One region of the Neobacillus sp. plas4 genome, then DNA from elsewhere that is predicted to be linked to it. Evidence: a T-box and tRNA genes for the amino acid it is inferred to sense, from the RefSeq annotation. Region 1 holds a T-box; the other holds one or more tRNA genes.
The links. The T-box of region 1 lies ahead of AC2TFD_RS22445 (glycine--tRNA ligase). A T-box ahead of a tRNA ligase gene usually reads a tRNA of that ligase, here a tRNA-Gly.

Region 1 (7,931 bases):
AACTAGAATGGTTATTTGTCATTGTTGCAATTGGCGGAATTTTTTCTTTAGAATTACTAAATACAGCAATCGAGCGAGTGGTGGATTTGATTACAGAAGAGTATCATCCCCTTGCTAAACAAGCAAAAGATTTAGCTGCCGGTGCTGTTTTTATTTACGCGCTCACTGCAGTAATCATTGGGGTAATCATCTTTGTACCTCATATTCTAAGATGGGTATTAACAGTTTATTTTATTGCAATTTGAAATGGAATTGTAAATCCGGTACAATAATTTATCAACTAGTAGCTGAAAAAGGTAAATTAGTTGACTTTTGAGAAAATTCAAATTTATTTATTACTTTTTCGCTACAAGTGATGATTTTGTGACATTTTTAGGGTAAAATAAAGAAAGCGGCAGAATAATTGCTGGAAGGGAAGATTGAACTTTTGAACATCGAGAAATTAATCGAAGAATCAAAGAAAGCAAGAGAAAAAGCATATATTCCATATTCTAAATTTGGGGTAGGAGCAGCTTTATTAACAACAGATGGAAAAGTATATCATGGATGTAATATAGAAAATGCCGCTTATAGCATGTGCAATTGCGCGGAACGTACTGCAATATTTAGTGCGTATTCTCAAGGTGATCGAGATTTTAAAATGCTTGCCGTTGTCGCTGATACCGATCGTCCCTGCTCACCATGTGGAGCATGCCGTCAGGTAATCTCGGAACTGTGTCCTGGGGACATGAAGGTCGTTCTAACCAACTTAAAAGGTGAAACATTAGAAACTACTGTTGCTGAGTTACTTCCAGGTGCCTTTACTATGGAGGATTTACATGCTGAGTAATGAAAATAAAGGATTTAAATCTGGTTTTATTTCAATTATAGGACGCCCAAATGTAGGAAAGTCAACATTTCTAAACCGAGTTATTGGTCAGAAAATTGCTATTATGAGCGATAAACCTCAGACAACTCGTAATAAAATTCAGGGTGTATTAACATTAAACGATACCCAAATGGTTTTTATAGATACACCAGGGATTCATAAGCCGAAGCATAAACTTGGCGATTTTATGATGAAGGTTGCCCAAAACACATTAAAAGAAGTTGATTTAATCCTATTTATGGTAAATGCTGAGGAAGGCTTTGGGCGTGGAGAAGAATTTATTCTGGAAAAATTTCAAACCGTTAACACACCAATCTTTCTTGTTATAAATAAAATTGACCAAATACACCCAGATGAATTATTACCGCTTATTGAATCTTATAAAGATAAATATCACTTTAAAGAAATTGTTCCTATATCCGCACTTGAGGGGAATAATGTTGAGAGATTACTTGAACAAATTAAAGTCTATTTACCGGAGGGACCCCAGTATTATCCGGCAGATCAGGTAACCGATCACCCAGAAAGATTTATTATCACCGAGTTAATTCGAGAAAAAGCGCTGCACTTAACACGTGAAGAAATTCCTCACTCGCTTGCCGTAGTACTTGATAAAATGGAACGGCAAAAGGGAAAGGATATCATCCATGTTATGGCTACAGTTATTGTGGAGAGAGACTCTCAAAAAGGCATCATTATTGGAAAACAAGGAAGTATGCTCAAAGAAATCGGGAAGCGCGCCCGAGTGGATATTGAGAATCTTCTAGGATCAAAAGTTTTCTTAGAACTTTGGGTTAAAGTTCAAAAGGATTGGCGAAATAAAATGTCCCAACTGCGCGATTTTGGCTTTAACGAAGATGAATACTAATACGTGCTGTCTAGCTACAGCGCCTAGCCCCTCTATGGTCTACAGCCAATCCGTCATGAAGGTTAAAAAGCAACCTTCCTGCCGGCTCGTCTTATGCTTGTCGGGGCTGTACACTAAGGAAAGCTCGTTAGGATAATCATCGCAGGAACAAGCTGCTTTTTGCTTGTTCCGAAGGCGCTTCCGCTTTTCTATATACACCCTAAATAACCTATTAACTTTCTTATAAAATTATGCATGGACAACATTAACAATATTTTCGTCTTATGATTTTTGCTTAGGCAGGCTATGATAATTGTAAGGTTTGGGATTCTTAAAATGGCTAGTCTAAATCATGAAAGGTGGGGTTTTCGATGATGGATTTTACGTGGAAAGTATTCCTACAGACAGGCAATATTGACACTTATCTTCTCTTTAAAGAGCTCGAGAAGGAAAACCAAGAAATACCCGGAAATCAGAATGAAGATCTAGCGCAAATGGATTTTCCCGTTTCATAAGTTTGTCTAATGTATCGGGATGGTGACAGCTATGCTTCAAAAATGCGAAGGCATCGTCATTAGGACTACAGATTATGGTGAAACCAATAAAATTATTACTCTTTATACAAGAGAGTGGGGAAAGATCGGCGTTATGGCAAGAGGGGCTAAAAAGCCAACCAGCCGTCTTTCCTCCATTACCCAGCTTTTTACTCACGGGTATTTTTTAGTCCAAAGAAGCAGTGGACTAGGCAGTGTTCAACAGGGAGAAATGATTACCAGCTTTCGGGCAATAGGTGAAGATATATTTTTAACTGCCTATGCTAGTTATATCGTTGAATTAACAGATAAATCTACTGACGATAAAAAACCAAACCCATTTCATTTCGAACTGCTTTTTCAAACTCTTAATTATATGAATGAAGGATATGATCCAGATATCCTGACTAATATTTATGAAATGAAAATGCTAAATGTGCTGGGATTGTATCCCACATTAAACCAATGTTCCGTTTGCGGCAGCACAGACGGACTTTTTTCTTTTTCCATCCGTGAAGGTGGGTTTATATGTCAACGGTGTTTGGGCAAAGATCCATACCATTATAAATTATCGCCATCATCTGTAAAATTATTACGTTTATTTTATTATTTTGATCTGTCGAGATTAGGTAATATCTCCGTAAAACAGGAAACCAAGGATGAATTAAAAACCATCATTGCTGCTTACTATGAAGAATATTCAGGACTTTATTTAAAATCTAAAAAATTTCTTCAGTCAATGGAAAAATTTCGAAATCAATTTTAGGAGTTTATTGACTTTTATTTTAGATTTCGATAATATGTGATGTAATAATATAGTTGCTATGATGGAAAAGAGTACTTAGCAAGTTACTATAAAAGCGAACCTAGGATGGTGTAAGCTAGGGTATAGGGCACTAAGGAAGGCGTTCTTGAGCAAATTAATGTGTTTAACACATAAAAGAGGCTGCTTTTAGAGCGGCAAATAGGGTGGAACCGCGGGTAACTCTCGTCCCTATGCTTAATTTAAGCATAGGGATGGGAGTTTTTTATTTTATTAAGGAGGAGTTACAGAAATGAAAGTATCAATGGAGCAAATAGTTTCTCATGCAAAACACAGAGGTTTTATTTTTCCAGGATCAGAAATCTACGGTGGTCTGGCTAATACATGGGACTACGGCCCTTTAGGAGTCGAATTTAAAAACAACATAAAGCAAGCTTGGTGGAAGAAGTTTGTGCAAGAGTCACCATACAATGTTGGACTAGATGCAAGTATCTTAATGAATCCAAGGACATGGGAAGCATCCGGACATATCGGTAACTTCAATGATCCAATGATGGATTGTAAAAACTGTAAAGCTAGACATCGTGCCGATAAGCTGATCGAAAATGCTTTAGATGAAAAGGGAGTAGAGATGATTGTTGATGGGCTTCCATTTGATAAGATGGAAGAGCTGGTAAAAGAACATAATATTGCCTGTCCTGACTGTGGCAGTCATGATTTTACCGGCATTCGTCAGTTCAATTTAATGTTCAAAACGTTCCAAGGAGTAACGGAGTCTAGTGCCAATGAAATTTTCCTGCGCCCTGAAACAGCACAAGGTATTTTTGTAAACTTTAAAAATGTGCAACGTACAATGAGAAAGAAATTACCTTTTGGTATTGCGCAAATCGGAAAAAGTTTCCGTAATGAAATCACTCCTGGAAATTTCACTTTCCGTACCCGTGAATTTGAACAAATGGAGCTTGAGTTTTTCTGTAAGCCGGGCGAAGAGCTTACATGGTTTGATTACTGGAAGAACTTTGCTGAGAAATGGCTTCATTCATTAGGGTTAAATAAGGAGAATTTAAGATTACGCGATCATTCAGAAGATGAACTTTCTCATTATAGTAATGCAACTACTGACTTTGAATATAAATTCCCATTTGGATGGGGAGAACTTTGGGGAGTAGCTTCACGGACAGACTATGATTTGAAGCAGCATATGCAATTCTCTGGAGAAGATTTCAACTACATCGACCCAGAGACAAATGAAAGATATATACCTTACTGTATCGAGCCTTCACTTGGTGCTGACCGGGTAACATTGGCATTTTTAATTGATGCATATGACGAAGAACAACTTGAAGATGGAACTTCTAGAACCGTTATGCACTTCCATCCTGCACTGGCACCATTTAAAGCAGCAATTCTGCCATTATCGAAAAAACTTTCTGAAGAAGCTAGAGAAGTTTATGAAACATTGGCAAAGCATTTTTCTGTAGACTATGATGAAGCAGGATCAATCGGAAAACGTTACCGCAGGCATGATGAAATCGGGACACCATTCTGTATTACCTTTGATTTTGATTCTAAAGAAGATAAAATGGTAACAATTAGAGACCGTGACACCATGGAACAAACTCGAGTTCCAATCGCCGAATTAGTTTCCTTTATTCAAGAAAAGATCATGTTTTAAAGTTTAAAATCAGAGGTGCGGCGGATCGAACCGCATCTCTAACAAATGTTTAAATATGGTGGTGAGAAAAATAGAACTGACCAAACGCCAAGAACATATCATTGAGATTGTGAAGGAGCATGGACCAATTACTGGGGAGAGTATTGCTGAACAACTTAACCTAACTAGAGCTACTTTGAGACCGGATTTATCGATCTTAACAATGGCTGGATTTTTAGATGCAAGGCCTCGGGTCGGGTATTTTTATACTGGGAAATCAGGGACTGCGCTTTTAACTGAAAGCCTTCAGAAGATACTTGTGAGAGATTATAATTCCATTCCTATCATTGTGAAGGAAAATGTTTCGGTATATGACGCAATTTGTACAATGTTCCTTGAGGATGTGGGAACATTATTTGTTGTAGACCAAAACTCACTTTTGGTTGGTGTGTTATCACGAAAGGATTTGCTCCGAGCGAGCATTGGAAAACAAGAACTAACTGCACTGCCAATCAACATTATTATGACGAGAATGCCGAATATAACAATGTGTGAAATGGATGACTCATTAATTGATGTTGCAAAATTATTAATTGAAAAACAAATCGATGCCTTACCAGTTGTAAGACAATCAGAAAATGGATATGAAGTAATTGGCAGAATAACTAAAACAAATATCACAAAAGCATTTGTTGCCTTGGGGAATGAGTGATAGGACAACATCCCAAGGACTCCGACGTAGACATTAATAAAAGTATTTTCCAGAGGAGCTGTTGAGGAAGAATGATTACGCCTGTCATATATGTGGTATCTGATTCAGTGGGGGAAACAGCTGAATTAGTTACAAAAGCGGCAATCAGCCAGTTTAATGGGTCAGGGATGACGTTGAAAAGATTTCCTTATGTGGAGGATAAAGAACACATTGATGAAGTTATTTCGCTCGTTACGATGGACCATGCGATGATTGCTTTTACATTAGTAAAACCAGATATGCGTGTTTACATGAAGGAAAAAGCAGATGAAGCAGGAATATATGCAGTTGATTTAATCGGTCCAATTATGGATCAAATTCAAATCTTCAGCGGGAAAACCCCTTTGTGCGAACCCGGATTGGTAAGAAAACTAGATGAGGATTATTTTAAAAAAGTAGAGGCCATTGAGTTTGCAGTTAAATATGATGATGGTCGTGACCCCAGAGGAATATTAAAAGCGGATATTGTCCTAATTGGAGTATCTAGAACCTCAAAAACTCCTTTGTCACAATACCTAGCTTTAAAACGTTTAAAAGTTGCCAATGTACCTCTTGTACCAGAAGTGGATCCACCTGAGGAATTATACAAAGTTCCTGCAGAAAAATGCTTTGGACTAAAAATCAGCCCTCAAAAACTAAATAACATAAGAAGAGAACGGTTGATTTCCTTAGGGTTAAATGATCAGGCCAGCTATGCAAATATAGAAAGAATTCGTGATGAGTTAACCTTCTTTGAAAAAATAGTAAATAAAATTCATTGTCCGGTTATAGATGTAACCAATAAGGCAGTAGAAGAAACAGCCAATGTTATCTTAAATTACGTTCATAAAAGAAGAGCTTAGCACATAATCTTAGATTATGTGTTTTCTAATGAATGAAAAAAGTATGGAAATGTCTAAAAGAATGTACTATAATAAAAAATTGTGATAAAAATGAATCTTTTAGGTTTAGACTTGCATGTATACGAATAAACTATTTATTGTTAGATGTCAAGGGAACCTTAAGAAAAAAATTCGACAATTACCTTTACTTTGAAAAGTTATCACTTTAAAGAAGGAATATGCGGAGTGATGTAGAATTATTACTATACAAAAGGCATTCCAACTATTTTTGTCGATGGTGTTTCATACCAGTTAAAGAGGAAAATGTCGAATTTCCTACTACATTTTCCTTGAAAGTTCTTTTTATCGCTTCTTGTGATCACCATGGAAACAATAAAACTACATATGCGAATGCAACATGGAAAAATGTTGATTCCAGAAAAGAAGCTTTGGACTTATTCATCATGAACCATACTACAAAGGGGGATATTACTGTTACACAGAATATTGGACTTGCTTTCTGATGATTAAAGAAAATTAGTGAGGAAATCAACAAAATTTTTGTCGAAAAATGCAGGAATTTAGATTTCTTTGAAGAATAAGTACAATTGGAGATGTTTTCATGGCAGAACGGATTGCCGAAGAAAAAATCAATCAAATTCGTCAGTCTGTTGATATAGTTGAATTAATTAGTGAATATGTTCAACTAAAAAAGCAAGGACGAAATTACTTCGGATTATGTCCTTTCCATGGAGAAAACTCCCCATCTTTTTCCGTCTCTATCGATAAACAAATTTACCATTGCTTTGGCTGTGGAGCGGGAGGAAATGTTTTCTCATTTTTAATGGAGCTAGAAGGAATTTCCTTTCTAGAAGCTGCCGTTAAATTAGCTGAAAAGGCTAATATTGATTTACAAGTAAACTTCTCAAGTAATGGGAAGGGGAAGAGTGTTTCTCCAGAAATACAGTCTATGCTTGACGCGCATGAGCTCTTACAGAAATTTTACCATCACTTATTAGTAAACACAAAAGATGGCCAACATGCTCTAGAGTATTTGCTGAACAGAGGATTTACCCGAGAATCGATTGATAAATTTCAGATTGGTTATTCATTAAATTCATGGGATTTTGTATACAAATTTCTTACCAAGAGAGACTTTTCTCCAGAATTGATGGAACAAGCGGGCCTAATTATCAAACGAGAAAGGGATGGAACTTATTTTGATCGATTTCGAGATCGAATTATGTTCCCAATTTTTGACCGAAATGGAAAAACGATTGCTTTTTCAGGGAGAGCGCTAGGGGCAGATGAGCCCAAATATTTAAATAGTCCTGAAACGGTTATCTTTAATAAAAGTAAAATTTTATATAATTTTCATTTGGCCAAACCGAATATTCGAAAATTGCAGCAAGCTGTTCTTTTTGAAGGTTTTGCTGATGTTATTGCTGCTGATCGATCTGGTGTGGAAAATGGGATTGCTACAATGGGTACTTCCTTGACAGAAGAGCATATAACCTTAATCCGGCAAAATACCCAGTCCATAACAATCTGTTTTGATTCAGACAAGGCGGGAATAGAAGCCGCTTATAGAGCTGGTAATATGCTAATGGAAGCTGGATGTACCATTAAAGTTGCCATGATGTCAGATGGACTTGATCCAGACGAATATATAAAAAAAAATGGCCCAGAAAAGT
Region 2 (7,931 bases), 3.1 Mb from region 1:
TGATAGGCTGGAAGATTTTCATGTGCCCGTTGATTTCATAGAGAACCTCGAAGCTAGGCTGGCAGAAAAGGAAAAGCACAGACAAAAGAGGAACAAGAAACGAATAAGAAAAGGATTTGTTTTTGCAGGTATATTCGTCTTATTAATAGGAATCGATTTTTTCACTGGGGCGTTTTCCAACCTCTACTATAATTGGACAGAAAAAAATCAGGAATTGCGTGCCTTTCTGCAACATGACCTGGGTGAAAGGCTGAACCTTGAGGATGAGAGCGACGGAGTGAAAATCAAGATTAAGGGTACGATTGCGGATGAGGTTCAGACGCTCGTTTTTTATGAAATAGAAGATACAAAAAAAGACTCCCAATATATGATGGATAATTTTGATGGTGTTTTTGTGGAGAACCAACATGAAATCATGGATGGTGAAGGGTACCAAGGGTTCTATCCCCCTGATCTTGAATCGGATATGAATAAAGAAGAGAAGAATGTGTATCATGGAAAAATTAGTCTGCAGCCAATCAATACTGATAACGGGACAATTAAACTGCAGATCTCCAAGCTTCAAAAAATAATTAGTGATTCCGCTGAACAGAATGGTGGGATGGGTTTCCAAATCATGGGGGATAAAATAGGGAAGTGGACCTTCGAAATCCCTGTAACCAAAAAGCCTTCCGTCGAATATGCATTGAAAGGAGAAACACAAGTCGAAGGAATACCGGTTCGATTTGATAAGCTAACCATTGCGCCAACAGCGACGGTTTTGCACTATGACATCAATATGGAACAACCCAATAAGCAGATTGACAATCTTAATTTTAATCATCTGCAAGTGAATGATAAAAAAGTGAAAGTAGATTTGTATGCCAGGTCCTTTTTCGATACACAACTAGATGTAAATTGGATTTCTTATCAAAGACACTTTTCCCCTCTTTTTGGAGAGAAGCCAAAGGAGGTTAACGTTCAACTCGAATCCGCTCAGTTAACGTTTGATGACCATCATATCATTGAGCTGGATTCTTCAAAGGATTATCCTCAAACCTTTGAATATGCTGGCAGTACAATTTCTATTGATAAGGTAGAAGCAGGGCAGCCGGCTAAAGTGGTCATAAGCGATCATGGAATTGAGAATCGTGCATATGAGACTCTTCATTTCCAAATTTTCGGTGAGGACGAAAATGCCATAAATTCAATGGAGATGTATACGGAAGGAGTGCTCATGGATAAAAACGGGGTCGTTTACGATTACAATAAAAACCCGGTCATATATGAAGAAATTGAGCAGCCCCGCCATTTTATTACCGTTCTTAGCGTGGAATTACAAAATGACAGAACTGGAGAAAAAGTAAATCCAAAAAGACTCGAGATTTATGGATATAATGCGATAAAATATTTGGATGATCTAGTAAAGATTTCGTTGAAATAAGGGATTTTGTTCATATTAGGAATCTTGCTTGTGGTCATTACCAAGCTGATGATGTTGATGATGACCAAAACTACTATTAGTCATGGTGATTTAATCGTGAAAGTTGCTTTTAATAATAGAACGAAGTAGGATTATGGAAGGCTAGATACATGGACAAATCAAAGGAGGCAAACTAATATGAAAGTCATTGTGACCAGTATATTTGTAGAAGACCAAGACAAGGCACTGAAGTTTTATTCTGAAACCCTGGGCTTTATAAAAAAGCATGACGTTCCAGTAGGAGAATATAGGTGGATAGCGCTTGTTTCTCCCGAGGATCAAGAAGGTACGGAGATTTTGCTCGAACCGAATAATCATCCCGCTGCCAAAGAGTATCAGAAGAGGCTATTTGCAGATGGCATCCCAGCAACTATGTTTGGGGTTGAAGATATACATAAAGAGTACGAACGATTAAAGAATCTTGGGGTGAAATTTAAGATGGAGCCGACAGATGCGGGACAAGTCACAATCGCTGTCTTCGACGATACCTGTGGCAACTATATACAGATCGCACAAAAGAATAAATAGAAGGAACCTTGGGAAGGGAGATTTAAATACCGTTAATAGTAGGAGAGATCATTCCGTTTAAACGGACTTTTACAGAAAGAGAAGTTGAATTATTTACGGAGATTTCATAATCTAAATGCCTAGTCCAATTAGGACTAGGCTATTTTTTATGAATTCCTATAGTTGCAAATAGGAAAAATTATGAAAACTATTTCTGTTTATATATTTACAGATGACATTTCATGATGTATTGTTATGTCATACGATATATCGTTATACATAATATCGCGTTACATACTATCTCTAAAAACGAAAGAAGTGAGGTAACAATGGCATATAATGGGGGACCGATGACCGAAGCAATGTATTATGTACTACTAGCTTTAATGCGTCCTAACCATGGGTATCAGCTAATGCACGCAATTACAGAGGTATCAAATGGCAGATTAAAAATGGGGCCGGGGACACTTTACGGGGTACTCTCACGGATGCAAAAAGACGGTCTTATATCACTAGCAGAAGATGATGGCAGAAGAAAAACCTACCGAATAACACCAGAAGGGGAACAAGCTCTTCATTTAGAGTATGGTCGATTGAAAGCCTTGATAAAAGATAGCAGCATTTTAGAGGAAGGTGATGAGGATGAATAAAACAGTCCATAAACTTCGGCCGAGTGATTATTGGCGGATTGGTAAGCATGAAAGCTGGTTTACAGACATGGCGGCTAATGGGCTGCATCTAAAAAAGATGGGGATACATTTTGCCAAGTTTACTAAGGGTACTCCGGAAAAAATGAGGTACAGAATAGAGGTATCTCCAAAGAAGAGGATTACACCAGAACAAACCCAGATGTATGCGGAAAGTGGCTGGGATTACATAACAAGCTATAGTTTTTTTCATGTATTTTCATCACCGGAAGAGCTCGATGCACCGGAGCTTCATACAGACCCCGCCGAACAGTCTTATACATTAAAGGAACTGGATAAGAAATTAGCTTCCAATGCTTTCATCGTAGTCATAGCAATGATATTAATAATCGGTATGTTATCTGCAATTTGGTTTCTTGATGGGGCACCCACATTCGTTATGGTGAAGGGCGTTGCTATTCAACAAACCATATTGGCTCTCTTCTTGGGATACTCTGCCTTTACTTCGCTGCAAGCATCTATTTCAATTCGTGCTTTGCGAAGAAATCTTATTGAGGGTAAACCGATTGATCATCATGCACCTTGGAAGAGGCACTACCGATTACATTCGACCATCGCATTTCTTTTTACAGCAGGGGTGGGATTGAGTGCGATCATTCCATTCGTTCAGCTTGTAAAAATGGAAACCAAAACCTTGCCTGCAGCAAGTCTTGACTTACCGATTGTTAGATTAACATATATAGAAAAGAATCCGGCAATGGTCCGAGTGGAACCTTCCTATGTAAGTGACAATGTGGATTGGGGCAACCGGTATACATATGAGTGGAGTCCATTAGCCCCTGTGCAATATGAAACAGATGAAGAGGGTGTAGTTCCAGGAAAGATGTGGAAGGACGGCAGCGGTGAATATTCACCGTCCATTCATACACAGTTTTATCAGCTGAGTATTCCTTCGATGTCGGATAATCTGATTTATGATTTAATAGAAAGATATCGATATGAAGATAGTAGAGAAGATTTTGTTGAAACAGAACATCCTGAATTGGAACTCTTGATTGTTCGTGAGGAAGAAGAGAGGAAAGAGGTATTTGCATCTAAAGGAAAAGCTGTGATGTATGTACGCTATTTTGGCTATGCAGATATAAATTCAATAATTGAAAATATCGTGGAGAAGTTGGATTAATCGATCGTAAAACTTTCTATTAAAATAACGGTTGGGATAATAAAGATAAAAAGGGGCGATTGCCCCTAGTTAATTTTATATCATTTAATCAATTTCATAATGATAAAGCCGACAGCTAATCCTGGAATGACAAATAACATCGGAAGCCAAACAGGTCCAAAAAGTATCCCAAATATCCGTAAATTCGAGGAAAAAATGCATCCAACAGTTACAAAGTATGCTGAAAATACAAACGGAAGGAAAGAATTCTTTTCTTTTCCACCCCCTGCATCTTTAAACGCATCCCACATTGCAAAGAAATACAAACAAGGATAAAACATTAACCATTGATAATCAGTATGTGCAATGGCTTTTTCAATCTCCCCATGAAAACTTAAAATAATCACTTCGTTAAAATTGGATTGCACATTGATTAGAAATTCTAAAAATATAAAAACAGTACCTTTAAAAAGTTTTCCATTTAAATATTGTCCAAACCCTGGCAGGGCAATACTCCACATTAATTTTTCTTTTGCATTTTTCACATTAATCCTACGATCCCTTATCAATTTTATTTTTTAGGTAAGTAATCAATAAGCATTTCAGCCCTATTAACACAGACTATATGCAGGGTAATTTCGAGATTGTGGGAATTTTCCACTAAGGTACCTCTTGCTAATTCAACTATAAATTAGTTTCCCTTTATTTTAGAAAAAATATTTAATGCTGATAAAGTACTTTTTAAAGAGGAGAGATTTATCATTTGGCAGAAAGTGTTTAACACTAAAGGAAAAATAATAGTTGGTATTTATACTGGTACAGCAGCATAACAATAAACAGAATGTTCAAATGGGATATTTATGTTAATAACTTTTTTCGACAAAAAAACACAAAATCCTCTTGACCATTGAGAAAAAACTTAGTATTATAATAAACGTGTTTAAGTTATTTGTTTTTTGTTCATAATTATTATTGTGCGGGTGTAGTTTAATGGTAAAACCTCAGCCTTCCAAGCTGATGACGTGAGTTCGATTCTCATCACCCGCTCCATACATATTACCAAACGCAGTGTATCGTTACTTGAGAACGATGCATTGCGTTTTTTTATATTTTGGCTGCTAATAAAGGAGGCTCTAATCGCTTCCTATTATATAGAAGCTTGCGTCACCGCCATGTATTTGGTTAAACATCTTCATCAATGACTCTGTCAGCTTTTCGGCACTAATCAACGCTGTTTTCGGTTGTAAATAAATAATCTGCAGTGCATTTTTGGTTGCTTCTGTAACTGGCGCTCTATTGGAATCGACAAACGGGCTTCCAAATGGTCCAAGCTGATCCGAGGAGACAATCAAGTTTTCTAATGAATTCATCCGGCCATTTAGGCCAAGATATTCTTCTCCTGCCTTCGCGATTTTGATTGTGATAGGTCCTTCTAATCGATCGGTGTCATAAATTCCAATCGGAACTTGGTATTGGAGGGAGAAAAAGTTATTAATGTCGATGGCACTTTGAACACTGGTTAGATAATTCTGTTTCTGGACTCTGCGGTATAGAGCCTCTGCTGAATGCCGGTAACGGTTAGGGTCCTTGCCAAATGTTTTGAAAATACCACGCCATTCATGAATTCCAGGAAGCTCAGATAAATTTTTATTTTCTAAATCAAAGAATATTGATTCCTGAAAAAGCTGCAGTCTTCCTTTTACCATTTGTGGGGAATCGCCTACAGTGATATTTTTATATTCAATGATTCCTAACTTAAAATGAGGAATCTTGCTAATGATTTCTGACGAAAGCTGAATTTCCAATGATTCCACCTCCAAAATTTAATAAAAATAGTTTATCATAATTAGATGTGTACCGAAAATTAACGGCTTACTGATTTGATTTTTACTATATTTTGATAAAAGGTTGGATGAAGGACAAACCGGGAGAGTTTCCAGTAAGATATGTCCTTCATAAGGCGGATGAAGGACAAATCGGGAGAGTTTCCAGTAAGATATGTCCTTCATAAGGTAGATGAAGGACAAACCGGGAGAGTTTCCAGTAAGATATGTCCTTCATAAGGCGGATGAAGGACAAATCGGGAGAGTTTCCAGTAAGATATGTCCTTCATAAGGTAGATGAAGGACAAATCGGAAGAGATTCCAGTAAGATATGTCCTTCATAAGTTGGATGAAGGACAAATCGGGAGAGTTTCCAGTAAGATATGTCCTTCATAAGGTAGATGAAGGACAAATCGGAAGAGATTCCAGTAAGATATGTCCTTCATAAGGTGGATGAAGGACAAAACAGAAGAGTTTCCAGTATGATATGTCCTTCATAAGGATTTTTTTAGATAAATCAACTTAGCCGAGAAGAAGGGAGGTTTCCAAATGAATGTTGATCAATTGAAAGAGGAAGTCATTGCTTATAGCAAAACAATAGGCATTGATAAGATTGGTTTTACCACGGCAGACCCTTTTACTGAGTTGAAAAATAGACTGATTCGCCAGAATGAGCTTGGGTATCAATCAGGTTTTGAAGAACCTGATATTGAAAAACGGGTGACACCTGCATTACTTCTTCCGGAACCGCGGTCAATTATCTCTATCGCTCTGGCCTATCCAGCGAAAATGAAGGTTCGTGTTGAAGGGAAAAAGGGCGAGCGGAGAGGCTTTTTTTCCCGTGCTTCCTGGGGATTGGATTATCATCATATATTACGTGATCGCCTTAAAAAACTGGAAGAATTTATCCTCACAAAAGTACCAGATGCTCGTCTAAAATCAATGGTCGATACCGGTGAGCTTTCTGACCGTAGTGTTGCCGTGAGGGCCGGAATTGGATGGAGCGGTAAAAACTGTGCCGTTATGACGCCGGAATATGGCTCCTACGTCTATCTAGGCGAAATGATTACGAGTATTCCTTTTGCTCCTGATTCTCCAATGGAGGATCAATGTGGTTCCTGTACAGCCTGTCTCGAAGCTTGTCCTACTGGAGCGTTGGTTCAAGGGGGACAAATTAATGCTCAGCGCTGTATCGCCTATTTGACACAGACAAAAACTGTGATTCCTGAGGAATACAGAGATAAAATCGGCAACCGGGTGTATGGGTGTGATTCCTGCCAAACGTCCTGCCCAGTCAATAAAGGGAAGGATTTTCACTTCCATGAGGAAATGGAGGCTGACCCTGAGATCGCGAAGCCATTACTTAGACCCTTGTTAAAAATGAGTAATCGTGAATTCAAGAATAAATTTGGCTCGGTAGCAGGATCGTGGCGAGGCAAAAAGCCGATTCAACGGAATGCTATCATCGCTCTTGCCCATTTCAGGGATGAAACCGCAGTTCCCGATTTACAAGGTGTTTTAGAAAATGAAACCAGCGCTGTTCTAAAGGAAACCGCTGCCTGGGCTCTAGGTAAAATTGGCAGTCCGGAAGCAGTAGAAGTACTAGAAAAAGCGGCAGCAAAAGAAATGGACTTAGAAGTAAAGAATATGATTGAAAAAAGCCTACTAAAGCGAAAGAACTAAATGAGCAATGGACATTCTGTCCTTGCTCATTTTTTTTGATTAATTTTCCCTTCTGCACATATGTATGAAACAGAAGGGGGAGATGAAGATGGATCAATCACTCCAAAAATTGTTTGAAGCGCGTATCGAACAATTTGTTTCAAAGAGTAAAAGACAATCTGGAAATTATGAAAAGGCAGAACGAAAGCTGGAGTCTTTTGCGAAGCGTTCTGCAGATATTGTAAAGGTAAAGGCACGGGGGGATATCCTCAATCAATCTTTCGATGGGGATTATCAAACTACTATCTATCGGGTTCATTACCAATACCTGATAAAACAAAGAGGGACTCTCTATCAAGAAGAAGAAGTCGAAGTACGAATGTGCACGTTTTTTAACAATGATCTGATTATGGATGAAGAAGTAAATCCTTATGAAAATCAGCCTGAGTTAGAAATCGAAGTAGTTGGTGAACAGGAGGAACGGATTAGCTATCAATATAACCGCATAAAGGCGGTTCAATATGCGGAACGCTGGTGGAACAGTTACAATCCTGCTTATAAGTCGTTTGAAAACAACTGTACGAATTATATCTCGCAATGTCTTCACGCAGGCGGAGCACCGATGAGAGGATATCCAAACCGGGGAACAGGCTGGTGGCTTCGAAATA

Region 2: it has a tRNA-Gly gene. The T-box ahead of AC2TFD_RS22445 (glycine--tRNA ligase) is inferred to sense a tRNA for this amino acid. The anticodon was not compared.

What each region holds. Positions count from the first base shown of each region.
Region 1 covers NZ_CM170152.1:4,443,587-4,451,517, reverse strand. Annotated here, with positions in the region: gene AC2TFD_RS22470 (diacylglycerol kinase family protein) at 1-245, shown strand, start outside; gene AC2TFD_RS22465 (cytidine deaminase) at 428-829, shown strand; gene era (GTPase Era) at 819-1,736, shown strand; gene AC2TFD_RS22455 (YqzL family protein) at 2,087-2,230, shown strand; gene recO (DNA repair protein RecO) at 2,262-3,014, shown strand; T-box leader at 3,064-3,247, shown strand; gene AC2TFD_RS22445 (glycine--tRNA ligase) at 3,304-4,686, shown strand; gene ccpN (transcriptional regulator CcpN) at 4,742-5,377, shown strand; gene AC2TFD_RS22435 (pyruvate, water dikinase regulatory protein) at 5,449-6,258, shown strand; gene AC2TFD_RS22430 (DUF188 domain-containing protein) at 6,477-6,761, shown strand; gene dnaG (DNA primase) at 6,860-7,931, shown strand, end outside.
Region 2 covers NZ_CM170152.1:1,385,777-1,393,707, forward strand. Annotated here, with positions in the region: gene AC2TFD_RS06925 (sigma-70 family RNA polymerase sigma factor) at 1-1,423, shown strand, start outside; gene AC2TFD_RS06930 (VOC family protein) at 1,601-1,990, shown strand; gene AC2TFD_RS06935 (PadR family transcriptional regulator) at 2,299-2,619, shown strand; gene AC2TFD_RS06940 (DUF2812 domain-containing protein) at 2,612-3,799, shown strand; gene AC2TFD_RS06945 (hypothetical protein) at 3,880-4,299, opposite strand; tRNA gene AC2TFD_RS06950 (tRNA-Gly) at 4,755-4,828, shown strand; gene AC2TFD_RS06955 (B3/B4 domain-containing protein) at 4,912-5,583, opposite strand; gene queG (tRNA epoxyqueuosine(34) reductase QueG) at 6,151-7,284, shown strand; gene AC2TFD_RS06965 (amidase domain-containing protein) at 7,373-7,931, shown strand, end outside.